Regions from separate parts of the Desulfovibrio sp. SGI.169 genome, predicted to be linked through region 2. Evidence: predicted binding sites of a transcription regulator. Region 2 holds the regulator's gene; each other region holds the start of a gene.
The links. The regulator sigma-54, encoded in region 2, starts transcription at its own class of promoters, with help from an activator protein. The targets are predictions, from matches to a motif close to CTGGCACGGNNNNTGCTT.
Positions count from the first base shown of each region.

Region 1: the regulator sigma-54 is predicted to act here: its motif matches at 2,321-2,338, upstream of ACQRA4_RS10025 (periplasmic heavy metal sensor).
Region 3: the regulator sigma-54 is predicted to act here: its motif matches at 4,462-4,479, upstream of ACQRA4_RS09260 (DVU0150 family protein).

Region 1 is NZ_JBNPLS010000019.1:26,710-32,618, forward strand. It holds gene speB (agmatinase) at 1-165, shown strand, start outside; gene panB (3-methyl-2-oxobutanoate hydroxymethyltransferase) at 162-992, shown strand; gene ACQRA4_RS10020 (GNAT family N-acetyltransferase) at 1,047-1,571, opposite strand; gene ACQRA4_RS10025 (periplasmic heavy metal sensor) at 1,728-2,219, opposite strand; gene ACQRA4_RS10030 (ATP-binding protein) at 2,642-4,453, shown strand; gene ACQRA4_RS10035 (sigma-54-dependent transcriptional regulator) at 4,450-5,844, shown strand.
Region 2 is NZ_JBNPLS010000020.1:3,015-8,923, reverse strand. It holds gene ACQRA4_RS10180 (Nif3-like dinuclear metal center hexameric protein) at 1-488, opposite strand, end outside; gene ACQRA4_RS10175 (phosphoribosylformylglycinamidine synthase subunit PurQ) at 838-1,647, opposite strand; gene ACQRA4_RS10170 (CTP synthase) at 1,850-3,493, shown strand; gene rpoN (RNA polymerase factor sigma-54) at 3,901-5,328, shown strand; gene hpf (ribosome hibernation-promoting factor, HPF/YfiA family) at 5,365-5,904, shown strand.
Region 3 is NZ_JBNPLS010000016.1:20,680-26,588, forward strand. It holds gene ACQRA4_RS09250 (PEP/pyruvate-binding domain-containing protein) at 1-1,757, opposite strand, end outside; gene ACQRA4_RS09255 (sigma 54-interacting transcriptional regulator) at 1,757-4,336, opposite strand; gene ACQRA4_RS09260 (DVU0150 family protein) at 4,563-4,868, shown strand; gene ACQRA4_RS09265 (sulfite exporter TauE/SafE family protein) at 4,887-5,909, shown strand, end outside.

The DNA.
Region 1 (5,909 bases), on a different contig from region 2:
CTGGAGCGCTGCGTCCGGGGGCGGGAGGTCGTGGGCTTGGACGTGGTTGAGCTGGCCCCCATTCCCGGTCTGCACCACGCGGATTTTACCGCCGCCAAGCTGACGCATCTGCTTATGGCTCTGGCCCTGCAAAGCCGGAGCCCCCTACAGGGAGAAGACGCATGAAAAACACCGTCGCCACGTTCAGGCAGGCCAAGGGCAAAGAAAAGCTGACCATGCTCACGGCCTATGATTACAGCATCGCCCGGCTCATGGACCAGACCGGCATCAACGCCCTGCTGGTGGGGGATTCGCTGGGCATGGTCATGCTGGGCCATGCGGACACCTTGTCCGTGACCCTGGAGGATATGATCCGGCATTGCGCGGCCGTGGCGCGCGGCGCGCAATCGGCCCTGGTGATCTGCGACATGCCTTTCATGAGCTGCCAGGTGGGCGTGGCCGATACCGTGCGCAACGCCGGGCGGCTGGTCAAGGAAGGCCGGGCCCAGGCCGTCAAGCTGGAGGGCGGCGCGGATTTTTGCGACGAGGTGCGCGCCCTGGTGCGGGCCTCCATTCCGGTCATGGGGCATCTGGGCCTCACGCCGCAATCGGTCAACGCCCTGGGCGGCTACAAAGTGCAGGGCAAAAGCCTGGCCGCGGCCCAGAAACTGCTGGACGACGCCCGCGCCGTGCAGGAGGCCGGGGCTTTTTCCCTGGTGCTGGAATGTGTGCCCGCCGCGTTGGCCGCCCGCATCACGCGGGAGCTGGAAATTCCGGTCATCGGCATCGGCGCGGGGCCGGAGTGCGACGGTCAGGTGCTGGTCTGGCAGGACATGCTGGGCCTCAACGACGGCGGAACCGCCAGGTTTGTCAAACGCTTCGGCGCGGTGGGCGAGGCCGCGCGCGCGGCCTTCATGGACTATGCGCGGGAAGTGCGGCAGGGGGCCTACCCCGCGCCGGAACACTGCTACACCATGGAAGGCGAGGCCGAGCTGCTGGAAAAACTCTACTGACGTTGCGGCGCGCATGTCGCGCGGCGGCATGCGCGCTGTCCGACGGAATGGCGTTTATGCCCCCTTTTCCAGGAAAAAGGCCGGAGAGTATTCCACCAGGCCGCTCAGGCGGCCTGTGCCGCCGAGCCGGATGGCCATAAAGGCTTCCTCCGGCGCGTCAAAAGGGGAAGCGAGGCCGAAAACGGATGCGGGCTGGTAGCCGAAACGCGCATAATAGCCCGCATGACCCAGCAGAATCACAAATTCCCAGCCCAGAGCGCGGGCAAGTTCGTGGCCGCGCCGGACAAGGGCGCCGCCTATGCCCAGACCGCGGCGCGACGGCAGCACAGCCAGCGGGGCCAGGGCCAGGGCCGCCGCATTGCCGACCTTCAGCCTGCTGAACATGACATGGCCGACAATGCGGCCGTCTTCTTCCGCCACAAGACTCAGCTGGGGGATATACTCCCGTGAACGGCGCAGGCGATCAACAAGATGGTGTTCGTCGCCGTCGGCGTGCTGGGCGCGCGCAAAGGCGCGGCGCACCAGGTCGTGAATGGCGGGAAAGTCCTCCGGGGATTCAGGGCGGATAGTAACCGGCATATGTGCCCTCATGGCGGCGCGCACTGTCAGCGCCCGCCGCCGACAGTCCATTGCCGCATTGAAAAGGATTTACGGCAACGGGCGGAAATTTCCGCCCGTTGCCGTGTATTGTGTTCAGGAGGCGTTTTTCAGGGCCGCGCTCTGAAAGGCGTATTTTCAGTTCCCCTGTCTCCAGCAGCCGCCGCGTCCGCCGTAACCGCCATGACCGTGACCGCCGTGGCGCATGCCCATGTCGTGGTCATAACCCATGTGGCCGTATCCGGGGCCCATGTGGCCACACGCCGTGGGCAGGCCCTCTTTGTCGAGCTGCGCCCGGAGGTCGACGCGGGCGGCAAGCATCTTGCCGCGCAGCTCGCCGATTTCTTTGGACAGGCTTTCAATTTTACCCTTGTCGGGCGAGGGGCTGCTCATCTGGGCGTCCAGTTCGGCGCGCTTGGTGATCAGAGCCTGGCGAACGGAGTCCATTTTCGCATAATGGCTGTTGAAAATGCTTTGGGCCTTTTCCCTCTGCTCCGGCGAGAGGGGGGCATTGTAGCGGGGGCCGCCGGCGCAGTCGTCATAACCGCGCGCCTGGCTGATGCCGGCGAAGCCCAGAACAAGCATCGCCGCAAGGGCCAGAGTCGTTGTGCGCAGAGTCGTCTTTTTCATTGTGTTCTCCAGAGGGTTTGTGTGCGAAACCGTCGCGGCGCGCACAGCTTGTCATATATTTTGGCGTTCGCGCTGATGTTTCAGGCGAACCGCCCGATATAAAGCAAAGCGCGTGCCGTTTGCATCAACATATTGAAATAAAATAAATAATTAAAAAGTACTGCCTCAAATGTTGTCCGTAACGCGGGAAAGGCGTAACCTTTTTACCCGCTGACGGGTAAAAAGGTTACGCGCATGGCCTGAGGGCGTGGAAACGGCTGATATGGAAACCGCGCCGCGTAACGGCCGCCCGCGCTTGCGGCATTCAGGGGCGGCGCGGGCATGAAATTTGTAAATAATACGGACGCGGCGGTTCATATTTGATTCTGGATATGTTCAGGGCGACAATGCCCTGAAGGCAATCCGCCTTGTACAGGGATAGTATGCAAAAGCGCCACGCGACGCTCTCTCACGAGGAACAGCGGCGACATACACGGTTTTTCTGGCGGGCGCTGGCCGGGCTGGCCCTGGCGGGCATATGCGCCACGGCCATGATGGTCGCGCGCGGGGCCGAGCAGGAAAAGCGCCAGCTGCTGGACAATATGCAGGGCCGGGCCGATGTGCTGATCTGGGCTTTGGAGGGCAGCGCCCGCTCTTTCGGCCACATGCGCCAGAACCCCATGCTGAATCTGGTGGCGGAAGTGGCCAGACAGCCGGGCGTGGCTTATATCGCCCTGGTGGATGCGGACGGGCGGATACTGCTGCACAGCGACCCCGCTCTGGCGGGCGCGCTGCTCTATGACAGCGAGACCCTGCGCGGCCTGCGTGTAAGCGACAGTTCCCAAAGCCGTTTCGTGCCGGGCGACCCTGATCTGTTCGAAACCTACAAAACCTTCACGCCTTCCCGGCCCCGCGCGGGCGGCATGGGGCACATGCGGCGGCATATGGCGGGCGGCGGGCACGCCATGCCGTGGGCGAATCCGGCGGAGGGCCAAGCCGTCTTCGTGGGGCTGGACGCCTCGCACTTTGCGGAAAGGCTGCATGAATACGTTTTTCATCTCAGCGTCATAGCCGGGCTTGTGACGCTGGCGGTTCTGGGCGGCGTCGTGCTGCTGTTCTACATTCAGAATTACCGTTTTTCCAGAAGAATGCTGGAGGATACGCGGGCTCTGGCCGCGCAGGTCATTGACAGCCTGCCCGCCGCGCTGGTGGTGACGGACCCGCATGGGCGCATCTCGCTGAGCAACCGCCACGGCCTGGAAATGCTGGGGCTTTCCGGGCGGGAAAAGGAGCCGCTTTCCCTGCATGACGCGCCGTCGCTGAACTGGCAGGCCCTGATGGACGAGCTGGATGCCGGCGCTGTCATTCTGGAACGGGACATGGATCTGTTCCGTTCCAGGGCCAAGCCGTTGCCGGTCAGCCTCAGCGCCGCGAAAATCATCGGCAGTGAACAGAGCTTTCTGGGCTATCTGTTCATTCTGCGCGACCTGGGGGAGATACGCAGACTTCAGAAACAGCTTCGGCAGAGCGAGCGGCTTTCCGCGTTGGGCAATCTGGCCGCAGGGGTGGCCCATGAAATCCGCAATCCGCTCAGTTCCATCAAGGGCTATGCCACCTATCTGACCGAGAAGCTGAAAAACGACAAAATGGCCTATGCCACGGGGCATATTCTGATTCAGGAGACCGAGCGCCTGAATCGCGTCATGTCGGATCTGCTGAGCGTGGCCAGGCCGTTGGAGCTGCGCTTGAAACCGGTGCGCGTGGAAGGCGTGCTCAGGCAGGCCGCGCGGCTGATCGCCCCGGACGCGGAGGAAAAGGGCGTGGCCGTGCATTTGCGCCTGCCGCCGCCCGGCGTTTTTCCAGAGCAGGGCATCCCGCTGGACGCCGACCGTCTGATGCAGGCCCTGCTCAATCTGCTGGTCAACGCCGTGCAGGCCACGGCAAGCGGCGGCGACATTGAGATACGCCTGGAAAGCGCGCGGGACAGGGCCGGCAAGAGCGCTCCCGGCGGGGGGGACGATTTCTGGAGCATCAGCATCAGCGACACGGGCTGCGGCATGCCGGCGCAGACCGTGGCCCAGCTGTTCACTCCCTATTTCACGACCAAGGCTTCCGGCGTCGGCCTCGGCCTGGTCATCAGCCAGCGCATTGTGGAGCAGCACGGCGGAGAAATAAAGGTATTCAGCCGGCCGGGCAAGGGAACCACCTTCACCATATTGCTGCCCGCGGCCGCGCGCGAAGAGGATGGGCCATGAAAAAGCTGACGATTCTGGTGGCCGACGACGACGCCACTCACCGGGAGATGCTGCGAACCCTGCTGCACGAATGGGGCTATGCCGCCGGCGAGGCCGCGGACGGCGAACGGGCCGTGGCCCTTTGCCGCGAACAGCCCTTTGATCTGGCGCTCATGGACGTGCGCATGCCCAAAAAGAACGGCCTGGAGGCTCTGAAGGACATCAAGGCGCACAATCCGGCCCTGCCAGTGCTGATCATGACCGCCTTTTCAGACGTGGCGGCGGCTGTGGAAGCCATCAAATCCGGCGCATACGACTATCTGACCAAGCCGCTGGATTTTGAAAAGCTCAAGGTCGTTCTGCGCAACGTCTTCGCCCATGTGGGCCTGGTGGAGGAAAACGCCTCCCTCTCCCGCAGTCTGGCCGCCACCGAGGCCCGTTCGGACATGGTGGGGCGCAGCGCGGCCATGTCCGCTCTCTGGGAGATGATTCGCACCATCGCGCCCACGGACGCCACAGTGCTGATCACCGGCGAGTCGGGCACAGGCAAGGAGCTGGTGGCCAGGGCCGTGCATGCGGCCAGCCGCCGGGCGCAGGGGCCCTTTGTGGCGGTGAACTGCGCGGCCCTCACGGAATCGCTGCTGGCCTCGGAACTTTTCGGGCACGAAAAGGGCGCGTTCACCGGCGCGGACAAAAAGCACGAGGGGCTTTTTCTCAGGGCGGACGGCGGCACGATTTTTCTGGACGAGATAGGGGAAATGCCCCTGTCCATGCAGGTCAAGCTGCTGCGGGCGATTCAGGAGCGTGAGGTGCTCAGCGTGGGCGGCAACAGGGCCGTGCCCGTGGATGTGCGCATCATTGCGGCCACCAACCGCGATCTGGCGCGAGAGGTGGATGCCGGGAACTTCCGGCAGGATCTCTATTACCGGCTGAATGTGGTTGCCCTGGCCCTGCCGCCGCTGCGCGAACGCGCGGACGACATCCCCCTGCTGGCGCAGCATTTCATGAATCGTTTCGCCGCCAGGAACGGCAAGCGGATCAAAGGCTTCACGCCCGGCGCCATGGACCGTCTGGTGCGCTATGCCTGGCCGGGCAATGTGCGCGAGCTGGAAAACGTCATTGAGCGGGCCTCCATTCTGCTGCTGGGCGAGCACATCAGCGAGCGGGAACTGCCGGAGCGACTGAAAGCGCCGGAACAGGGCGACGCCCTGGCCGACGCTCTGGAATCGGATTGCCCGACCCTGGATGATGTGGAACGGGCCGTGATTCTGAAAACCCTGAAGCGCTTTGGCGGCAACAAAACCGAGGCCGCCAGGGCTCTGGGCATTACCCGCAAGACCCTGCACGCCCGGCTGAACAGGTATCAGAGCGGGCGGGACAACGCGGAGGCGGGCGACGCCACCGTCGGCTAGGGTCTGATTGCAAAAGTGGGCACACTACAAAATCCGCAAGGATTTTGCGGCGGCGCAGCCGGGGC
Region 2 (5,909 bases):
ATATGGCGGCCCAGGGCGGACACGATCTGCGTCAGGCTCAGGGGCGTCGGCAGGTCGCCGGCCAGGCCGAAACCCAGGGGCAACGCGGCATCAATCAGCGGCGACGCCGTGGGTTCCAGCACCGCCAGGTTGCGCAGCGCCAGTTCGTCGGCCAGCCAGCCGGCCGGGCCGTTCGCATTGACGTCCAACGAGGTGTGAGCGCTGTAGAGCGGCACGTCGGCGGCGAACAGCAGGCGCAAAACCTCGTGATAGGCGTCCAGCCGCCGGGGCAGGGCGGGCTTGAGCGCCAGAGGGTGGTGGCTCAGAATGCACTGCGCGCCCGATGCCAAAGCCTGACGCACTGAGGCGGGCGTAGGGTCAAGGCAGACAGCCAGAACGTCGGCATCGGCTCTGTGCGCCGCTACCTGCAAGCCGGACACATCCCAGGACGCGGCGGCCCGCAGGGGAGCAATTTCTTCAATGGCACTAAATATTTCAATAAGTTGCATTGATATTGACCTTAATAAAAAAGGCACTTTCTTCCTGGGAGCCAGAGAAAGCGCCTTGAAAATCATGCGGCGTAAAAAAAGAAAACAAAACTTGCGACAAGCCTGTACACACCTTGTCTGACGCGGACGGGTTAAGCCACGCGGCTATAATGCTATACTGACAATGCTGCGCTGAATCTCACTATATTAGACATTAAAAGATGCCCTGTCAAGGCGTCGCCGTCTTGGAAAGATTCGCGACTCTTCTGGTAAAATCCACTAACATATTGAATTACAACAAAATCAATGCCGCATTAAGGGAATGCGCCATTTTCATGCCGCAGTGAATTTTTGCAACTGACGCGGATTTTCACTGACCGCGCAGGTAGCGCACGGCATTGACAAAAAGCAGCGTTCCCGGCGGGTCCAGTTCGCCTCTGGTCCAGGCGGGGTGATTGGTCACATGATGGAAAGCTTCGGGGTGGGGCATAAGGCCCAGCACGCGGCCCGTGGGGTCTGTAAGTCCGGCGATGGCCAGCGGCGAACCATTGGGGTTAAGAGGATATTCCTGCGTGGGAGCGCCGCTTTCAGGGTCGGCATACTGCAGGGCGATGAGCTGTTCTGCCTCAATGCGGCGCAGGCATTCCGCGTCACGGGGGACGAGCTTGCCTTCGCCGTGACGCACAGGCATGGCCAGCAAGGGCAAGCCTTTGGTAAAGACGCAAGGGCTGTCGGGATTGGGCCGCAGATGCACCCAGCGGTCTTCAAAACGCGCGGAATCGTTGTGACCCAGAGAAGCCTGACGCTCAAAGCGGGTTCCCCCCAGAGACGGCAGCACGCCCAGCTTGACAAGCAGTTGAAAGCCGTTGCAGATGCCGAGAATCAGCCTGCCCTGATCCAGAAATTCCCGCAGGGTTTGCAGCAGCGGCGTGCCCGCCCTGTCTTTCAGATAGCGCCAGCGCATGGCCGCCGTCTGCGCCGCGCCCAGGTCGTCGCCGTCCAGAAAGCCGCCAGGAAAAATCAGAAAATGATAGTCCGCAAGGCGCACGTCACCCGCCACCAGATCGGAGAAATGCACGACGTCGGCTCTGTCGGAACCGGCCAGACGGGCCGTATGCGCGGTTTCCAGATGCGAATTGGTGCCGTAGCCGGTGATGACCAGTGTATTGACCGTAGCCATGCGGGAGGAGCCTCCTTGGAGCAGCCTGAAAGACGCCCGGCCTGGAGAAACGCCCCTGGCGCGGGCCGGAACGTATGCCGGAAGGGGAAAAATACACTACGTACCTTGCCAGACTTAGTCAATGCTAGCCAAAAAAATTGATCTGGTGTATCAGCAACCGGATACGCGGAATCGCGCTTTCAAGCAAAACAGGTGGGAGGCCATGAAAACCAAATTTATCTTTGTGACGGGCGGGGTGTTGTCTTCACTGGGCAAGGGCCTGGCTGCCTCTTCGCTGGGCGCGCTGCTGCAGACGCGCGGCCTTTCGGTGACCATTCAGAAGCTGGACCCTTATATCAATGTGGACCCCGGCACCATGAACCCCTTCCAGCATGGCGAAGTGTTCGTGACCGACGACGGGGCTGAGACCGACCTTGATCTGGGCCACTACGAACGCTACCTCAATGTGCCCATGTCTCGCAAGAACAACACCACATCGGGCGCCATCTACAATCATGTCATCGCCAAGGAGCGCCATGGCGACTATCTGGGCGCCACCGTACAGGTCATCCCGCACATTACCGATGAAATCAAGCGAACAGTGCTTTCGCTGGCCGAGGGGGAGAACGCGCCTGATGTCGCCATTATCGAAATAGGCGGCACGGTGGGCGACATTGAGGGCCTGCCGTTTCTGGAGGCCATCCGCCAGTTGCGTTCGGAACTGGGGCGCGACAACTGTCTGAACATTCATCTGACTCTGGTGCCCTATCTGCGCTGTGCCGGCGAGCACAAGACCAAGCCCACCCAGCACAGCGTCAAGGAGCTGCTTTCCATCGGCATTCAGCCGGATATTATCCTCTGCCGTTGCGAGCAGAGCATCCCTCAGGAAATGCGCAAAAAAATAGCCCTGTTCTGCAATGTGGATCAGGATGCGGTTTTTTCCTCCGTGGATGTGGACAATATTTATGAAGTGCCCCTCAAGTTTTATGAGGAGGGCTTTGATCAGAAAGTGGCCATCATGCTGCGCCTGCCCGCGCGCAACGCGCATCTGGAATCCTGGGAAAAACTGGTTCACGACGGCGCCAACCCGCAGGGCAGGGTGACTATCGCCATCGTGGGCAAGTATGTGGACCTGAAAGAAGCCTACAAGAGCCTGCACGAGGCTCTGATTCACGGCGGCGTGGCCAACCGCGTGGCGGTGGAGCTGCGTTACGTCAATTCCGAGAATGTGACCGAGCGGAACGCGGCCTCGGTGTTCGAGGGCTGTGACGGCATTCTGGTGCCTGGCGGTTTCGGCTATCGCGGCGTGGAAGGCAAGATAGCGGCCATCCGCTATGCCCGTGAAAAGCGTGTGCCCTTTTTTGGCATCTGCCTGGGCATGCAGTGCGCGGTCATTGAGTTTGCCCGGCATGCGGCGGGTCTGGAAGATGCCAATTCAGAAGAATTTAATCCCCTGTCCGACCACAAGGTTATTTATCTGATGACCGAGTGGTTCGACTTCCGCACCAAAAATGTGGAAAAACGCGATGCCAGCAGCGACAAGGGCGGCACCATGCGTCTTGGCTCCTACCCCTGCAAGGTGCAGCCAGGCACCAGGGCCCATGAGGCGTACAAAAAGGATATGGTGGATGAGCGGCATCGCCACCGCTACGAATTTAACAATGCCTTCAAGGAAATTCTGGGACAGAAGGGCATGATCTTCAGCGGCACGGCCCCGGACGACTCTCTGGTGGAAATCATTGAACTGCCTGACCATCCCTGGTTTTTGGGCTGTCAGTTTCACCCTGAGTTCAAGTCCCGTCCCATGGCGGCCCATCCCCTGTTCCGCGAGTTCATCAAGGCGGCCAAGGGGCAATCCAGGGCCTGAATGCGGGATGCCGCCCGCCGCCGGGCTTGAAGCGCGCAAAGGTGGGCTTTTCGCCTCCCCGGGGCTGCCGACTTGTGTCGGCAGCCCCGGAAATCAGGAGCGGGGCGCGGCTTTGCCGCGCCGCAAGCGGCTGCTTTTCGTGTCTTTCAGCCGCGCAAGCGGCCTGAACGGCGCAAACATCGCAAAGCGTGCTTCGTCAATAGTCTGGCGCGAAAAGGGAGGCGAAACGTCTCCCTTTTCGCGCGCGGGTCAGCAGACTGCCGGTCTGGGCGAACCGCCGGCGCGGGCCTATTCCACCGCATCTTGTCGCAGCCTTCGGCTATTGCATAAATTGTCAGCATGTGGCACAATTCTTGTAAATAGAAAATTTGTTAAATATTTCACCTCGTCAGCGTAAAAGAGCGGTCATGGCACTGGAACTTCGTCAGCAATTGAAATTGGCCCAGCAGTTGGTCATGACGCCGCAACTGCAGCAGGCCATCAAACTGCTTCAGCTTTCGCGTCTGGAGCTGCTGGAGACCGTTCAGCAGGAGCTGCTGGACAATCCTTTTCTTGAAGAGTCTTCCGGCGATGACGCTGTTGATTCGGCTGCCCAAAGCGAGCGCCGGGACAGCGTTGAAGAGGAGGTTTATGACAAAGAATTGGCCAAGGACGCCTCGTGGGAGGACTACCTCGGCGAGTTTGCCAGCACTCCCCGCCTGATGCAGCAGCGCGAGTTTGAAGCCTCGGAAGAAATTTCACCTCTGGAAGCCCGCTATGCCGCCAAGCCTTCTCTGGAAGGGCATCTGCTCTGGCAGTTGCGTCTCTCCACACTGACCGACGAGCAAAAAGAAATCGGCGAGGTCATTATCGGCAATCTGGCTTCCTCCGGCTATTTGCAGGCCACGCTGGAAGAAATTGCGGAGATGACCAAATCTTCTTCCGACGCGGTGCGAACCGTGCTGGAGCGCGTGCAGCTGTTTGATCCCGTGGGCGTGGCCGCGCGCGACGCGCGGGAATGCTTGCTGATACAACTGAAAAGCCTGAATTACGACCGTGACCCCATCTTGCTTGAGCTGGTTCAATCCCACCTGGAAGACCTGGAGGCCAAGCGCTACAAGCCGCTGCTGCGCAAGTTCAAGCTAGATATGGAGGAACTCAAGGAATATCTTGATATCATCCAGAGTCTTGACCCGCTGCCCGGCGCGAGTTTCGGCGGCGGCGAACCCACCTATGTGAGTCCGGATGTCTTTGTCTACAAGATGGGCGATGAATTCGTCATTCTGCTCAATGAGGACGGGCTGCCGCAGTTGCAGCTTTCTTCGCTTTATCACATGGATATGGGAAGCTCCTCGGACAAGGAAAAGGAATACTTTGCAGAAAAAATGCGTTCGGCCACTTGGCTGATCAAGAGCCTGTACCAGCGTCAGCGCACGCTGTACAAGGTGGTGGAAAGCATTGTGCGCCATCAGCGGCCTTTTTTTGAGAACGGCGTCACCAGGCTGGCTCCGCTGATTCTGAAAGACATAGCCGATGATATCGGCATGCATGAATCCACGGTCAGCAGAATTACCAGCAATAAATATGTGGCCACGCCTCACGGAATTTTTGAACTGAAGTTTTTCTTCAACAGCGGTCTTGAGCTGGATGACGGCAGTCAGGTCGGCTCGGAAAGCGTCAAGGCCCTGATCAAGAAATTTATTGCCGATGAGGACCCCAAGGGGCCCCTGAGCGACGAACGCATCGGCGAGATGCTCAAGGAACGCCTGAAAGTGAACATAGCCCGCCGCACTGTGGCAAAATACCGCACGGCGCTGGATATTCCCTCGTCGTCACGTCGCAAGGAGCACTTCTGATCCCGCAGCGGTGCTTTGCAATCCCAAGGAGGAAACATGAATATATCTTTTGCGTTCAAGAACTTTGAGGCCTCCGATCATCTGAAGAAGTATGCCCGCCGCCGCATGGAAAAGCTGGGGCGTTTTTACGGCAAATCCGCCGGTCTGGAAGTAAACGTCGTGCTCACAGTGGACAAGTTCCGCCACCGCTGCGAAGTAACCGTCAGCGGTGAGGGGCTGCACATCAATGCCACAGAGCAGACTTCCGATATGTATGCGGCCATTGATCTTGTGGTTGACAAGGTGGAGGCTCAGATCAAGCGGCAGGTTTCCAGGGTCAAGGAGCAGCGCCGCAAGGCCCGCAACACTGAGGTGGATGTCTTCACCTATAACCTGGAAGCCCAGCATGAAGAAAATCAGCCCGTGGTGGGTACAGACCGCTTCGCCCCCAAGCCGTTGCATCTGGATGAGGCGCTGATGCAGCTGGATGCCATCGGCAGCGAGTTTCTGGTATTTCTCAATGCTGAAAGCAATCGCGTCAATGTGGTCTACCGGCGTCGCACCAGCGGTTATGCCCTGATTGACCCCGTGCTGTAGGTTGA
Region 3 (5,909 bases), on a different contig from region 2:
CGCAGCAGCACCAGGGCGGGCGTATTCACGCCGGGGCGCCGGCGGGCCAGGCGCAGGGCCAGCAGCTCAGGCGCCTCGCCGTCAAACACCCGGCCCGACAGGGCGTCCACCGTCACCACCTGGCCCGGCGTAAGCAGGCTGGTGGCCCCGGCCATATTCATCAGCGTGGGAACCCCGAATTCGCGACAGATGGACGCCATATGGCCGGTGAGGCTGCCGGTTTCAGCAATGATGGCCGCGGCACGCTGCATGGCGGTCATGGCATTGGGCGAGGAGTGCTGCATCAGCATGACCGCGCCTTCCGGGAAATGGGTCAGATCCTCATCTGGATGCACCAGCACCACCGGGCCGCAGCCCACGCCCTTGGCCGCCACATCCGCGCCGGACAGCAGGGGCCGCATGTGCTTCAGGGGCGGAACCGCGCTTTCTTCCGGCGTGCTGTCCAGGCCCATGGGCCTGGTCTGAAGCAGAACAATCTGATCATCCTCATCCACGGCCCATTCCAGGTCTTGCGGGTACTGGTAATGGCGCTCCAGTTCCAGGGCCATTTCCGCCAGCCGCCGCGCCTGCTCGTCGCTGAGGCAGGGCACCTCGCGCAGTTCCGCCGGCACGTCCACGAGCGCGCTTTCCACGCCCTTGCCGGTATGCGCGAGTTGCAGGCGGGTTTCCTTGCGGGCAATGGTTGCCTGGGTAATTTTGTGGGTGGCCCGCGAAACCAGCCACTGATCCGGCGTGCCCGAACCGTCCGCCACCATTTCCCCCAGCCCCCAGACTCCGTTGATCAGCACGCAGTTGGAGCGCAGGTCCACAGGATGGCGCGAAAAAGCCACGCCGGCGGCCTTGGCCCTGACCATCTCCAGACAGCAGAGGCCCATGCCCATGGCGTCCAGGGCGTAGCCGTGCGCGGCCCGATAGGTCAGGGCGCGTTCGGAAAAGAGGCTGGCCATCACCTTTTTGAAGGCCGTAAGCAAATCCTGCCGCCTGACGCCCAAAATGCTGCGGTACTGGCCCGCAAAGGACTGCACCCCGTCTTCGGCGATGGCGCTGGAACGCAGGGCCGCCACAATATCGCTTTCCGCGCCGAAAGCTTCATCCCAGGCGGCCAGCATGGGGCCGCTCACCATGTCGGGCATCGGGGCTTCCATGATGAGGCGCTGCACTTCGCGAGAGGCGGCGCTGATGGTGGAGGGTTTTTCGGCGTCCACCGAACGCAACTGGCCGTAAATCTGTCTGAACAGACCGCTGCTGCGCAGCAGAAAGAGCGCGCCGGCCTTGATGGTGATGGCGAAACCGCGCGGCACGGGCATGTCCAGCATGTTGCGCAATTCGCCCAGATTGGCGTTTTTGCCGCCCACGCTGTAGGCCATGCTGGCGTCCACCTCGCTGAGAGGCAGGGTCAGCGAGGTCACGTCGCCGCGCGTGTGCTGCTCCAGTTCGCGTTCAATGCGTGCGCCCAGAGCTTCCACCGCGGCGACAAGGGCCTTGTGGCGCTGGTTGGAGATATCGTTGAGGCAGGCCGCCATGCGTTCGCACTGAAGGACGGCGCGGCGCGCCTCCTTGCGCACCTGCATGGTTTCCATACTGCGGTCGCCGCGCTGGGCCGCGTTCAGGCCGGCCAGAATGCCGGCCAGATCGGCATTGGCCTGCAATAATTCCTTGAAGGAGGCGTAGCGACGGGTAAAGGCGGCCATAGCCTGCTCGCGACTGATGCGCGGCGCGAGGCCCAGCAGTTTTCGCAATGTCTGTACGGCATTCATCAGGCGCGTCCTTTGCCGGCCGGCGTCTGCCCGCCGGGCTGCACGATCACATAGCGCTGGGCCGGGCCGCGTCCTTCCTTGCGCATCAGGCCCAGCCGCACCATCTGCCGCAAATCGTATTGCGCCGTGCGCATGGAAATATCCTTGCCCGCCAGGTTCTGATATTCTTGGCGACTCACGCTGCCCAGGGCCGTCAGGCGCGGCAGCAGCTCTCGCTGGCGCTGGTTGAGCTGCCCCGGAGGCGAGGCGGACGACGCCGCATCCCTGTCCCGCGTTGAAAGCGGAGGCGGATGCGCCGTCGAATCCCGGCGCGCGCTCCGTTCCTCCGCGTGCGCTTTTGCCGGAGTTTCATTTTCCCACGAATGCTTGTCGCCCGGCGCGCTTTCCGCCTGCTGGCCGCCGGGGGCGAGCTGAATGTTCTCCGCCAGAATCAGATTGCCGTCGCAAAAGGTCAAGGCTCTGGTCAGGGTGTTTTTCAGTTCGCGCACATTGCCGGGCCAGTGGTGGCGCATGAGTTTTTCCAGCGCGCCGCGACTGATGCGGGGAATGGCGACGGGCATGCCCGGCTCGCCGGTGTTCACGGCCTCGCGCATGAAATGAACCGTCAGGGCAGGAATATCCTCTTTACGCTGCCGCAAGGGAGGTGTGCGGATGGTGATGACGGCCAGCCGGTAGTACAGGTCGTCGCGGAAGGAGCCATCCCGCCCGTCGCCCCGCAGTTCCGCGTTGGTGGCCGCGATGATTCGGGTGTCAAAAGGCACGTCGTGATCCGAACCTAGGGGGCGGATGCGCCGGGTGGAGAGCGCCCTCAACAGGGCCTGCTGAACTTTGGGGGCGGCATTGCCCACCTCGTCCAGCATCAGGGTGCCGCCTTCGGCGGCCAGAAAGGCCCCCTTGCGCGCCTGTCTGGCCTCGGTGAAGGCGCCCTTGACGTGGCCGAAAAGGGTATCCATGAGCAATGCCTCGTCCAGCGCGCCGCAATTGATGGTGATGAAAGGGCCGTCGGCGCGGGCGCTCAGACTGTGGATGGATTCGGACACCAGTTCCTTGCCGGTGCCTGTCTCGCCCACGATCAGCACATCGGCCAGCACCTGGGAAGCTTTCCGAATCTGCCCGTACAGCGCCTGCATGGGCAGAGAGGCTCCCACCAGGCCGCGGGCCGGCAGGTCGGCCGGATCGGGCAGATCCTCCACTGGCTCCTTCCGCCGTTGCGCGTTCCGTGCCGCCGCTTGGGATATCTGGTCGGCCCTGGCCGTGCGCAGCCGTTCCAGCAGCATGTCCACATTCTGTCTGATTTTTTCCAGTTCCAGCGGCAGCGGGGGCAGGTTCAGGGCCTCGGCGCTGCCGTCTTCATTGCGGCTGCGCAGCTCGCTGGAAAGCAAATTGAGGCTTCCGCCCATGTTGCGGGCGAGCCAGCAGAGACTCAGGCCCAGCAGAAGCAGCCCGCCCAGAAAACAGAAGGCATAAATGCTCAATAGCCGCATACCCGCATGTGTGGATGCGAAACTGCCGTCCAGCATGGCCAGCCCGCCGACCACCACGCGCGGGCCTTCAGGGTTGGGCATGAAGGTCACCGGCGCGTAGCTGACGCTTTCCACCTGCACCTGGCCGTTATTCCAGGCCGCACCGGCTTCTGAAAGCTGGAGCCGGCCTGGCCGCCCCGCCTGCACTTCGGCCACCATGCTCCAGTAATTGAGATGCTCCGGCCCGGGGCGGAAGGCCGCGCTGAAACCGGGGCGACCGAAATCGCCGCGAAAACCAGCCCGCACAGCGTCGGAACGCAGGCTTTTTTCACCGGAATTGTCGCCGGGAGGTTCAGACTGAAAGAGCATCCAGCCTTCCTGATCGAAAAAAAGACTGAGCGCCTGGGTTTTTTCCCCCGCGCTGATGGGCGCTTCCGGCGAGGAGTAGAGCGACATGGTGTCGCGCAGCGCGGTAAGATCCAGCGAAAGAATCAGGATGCCCTGAAAATTACCGGCCGCGTCATAAATGGGGGTGGAAAAGCGCAGTACATAAAAGGACAGGCTTTGCAGCGACTTGTCAATGGGCACCATGGAATAGACCACTTCCTGGGGCTGGCTTACATTCACATGGCCGGGCCGCTGGCCCGGACTGATGTTGTGAAAGGGGCCGGCCGGGGCGTCCAGCGCTATGCGGGGAGGCACGGAGATAATCTCGCCGCCGTAGCTCAAGAGAAGGTAGCGGCTTTCAGGGCTCAGGCCCATGAAGGCCACTTCGCGGTAGGGCAGACCGTCCGCGCGGGAGCGGAATCTGAGACGGCGCGCCATTTCCTGCCTGTCCATGGAGCCGGCGGCCAGAATCAGCAGCTGGTTGCGCGTTTCCACCAGAGTCTGCTCCAGCGCGAGGCTCATGGCCTGGGTTTGCAACTCTGCGTTGCGCGCTATTGCGCGATTGACGACGTTTGCGAGACTGCCGCCCGTCACGAAAAAAATCAGCGCGAGAACAGCCGCCAGCAGCGGCAGGCCCAGCAGCAACATGCGGCTTGTCAGGCTGCGATTTACAAAAAAGGAGGCGGTTTCCACCGAATTGCCGCCGACGAGGTAGCCGAAAAAGCGCATGTCCCTCCCCTTGATTGCGCAAAAAAGCGCAAGCCTTGATTCAGGTATAAAGAGTAAATATTTTTTTGACAAGAGTATAAAGGGTATCCTGTGAAATAATACGCAAAAAACCTTGAAATCACGCAGTGGCACGGCATTTGCTATTCTTTTCACAAATTGCAGCGGCATGTGGTTTGCCCGGCGGTTTGTCCGCCTGGAAAAGGAACAAAACAATGTGGAGGATGCCATGAAAAAAATGCGCAGTTTATGGAGCTGGCTCACAGGGTGCGCGCTGACGTTGCTCGTGTTTATGCCGTCAGTGGCTATGGCCGCCAAGAAAGCCGCCGCCAACGTCGTCATTGTGGCCGACACAAGACGGCTGGACGGCATTATGCTGTGGTGGGCGCAGATGTACAATGACAGCCATCTGTACTTCACCATTCTGACGATCATCATCATTCCCATCACCGGCTGTATTTTCGGCGTGCTGGCGGACATCGTCATGTCGCACATCGGCATTGACCTCAAACATCGCGAACTGGCCGAGCACTAGGCCGGAAAGGAGGCAGATATGGATTGGTTGTATGTCTTGATGCCCATTTCCGGCGTGACGATTTTCTGGCCCGGACTGATCATTCTCGGGCTGGGCGTCGGCATTATCGGCGGCTTCTTCGGTATGGGCGGCGCATGGATGGTGACCCCCGGCCTGAACATTCTGGGCTTTCCCATGGCTTTTGCCATCGGTACCGACGTGGCCCATATGGCCGGCAAATCCCTGATTTCCACCATGCGGCACGGCAAGTTCGGCAATGTGGACTACAAACTGGGCCTGACCATGCTGGCGGGCACCATCGTGGGCGTGGAAATAGGCGCCCAGATGATCATGTGGCTGGAGCGCATCGGTTCCGTGGACAAGGTTGTGCGCTGGCTGTATGTGGCGCTGCTGATCTCCATCGCCTGGATGGTCTTCCATGACGTGGCCCTGCGGCGCAGGAAGGAGCGCGAAGCCGCCGCCCGCGGCGAGCAGCTCGCCAAGGACGCCACCGGCATCGACTGGGCCTCCAAGCTGCATGCCATCAAAATTCCGCCCATGATGCACTTCCATGCCGCCGGCATCACCTGCTCGGCGTGGCTGCCCATCTTTGTGAGCCTGGCCACCGGCTGGCTGGCCGGCATTCTGGGCATCGGCGGCGGCCTGATCCGCATGCCCGCCCTGGTTTACCTGGTCGGCTGCCCCACCCATGTGGCCGTGGGCACTGACCTCTTTGAAGTGGCCATTTCGGGCCTGTACGGCGCGGCCTCCTATACCTTCAAGGGCCGCACCGAACTGGTCGCCGCGTTGATCATGCTCATCGGCGCTGCCGTGGGCGCGCAGATCGGCGCTGTGGCCACCAAGTACATCAAGGGTTACGGCATCCGCATCGCCTTCGGTCTGGCCGTCATCGGCTGTCTGTGCTCCGTTGTGCTCAAGCTGATCCAGCCGTACTTCCCCGCCCACAGCGGTTTCATCAATGGCGTGGCTACCGTGGTGGTGCTGGGCTTCGTGAGCGCCATCTCCATCTACATCACCATCCGCATGGTGCAGGGCGCCAAG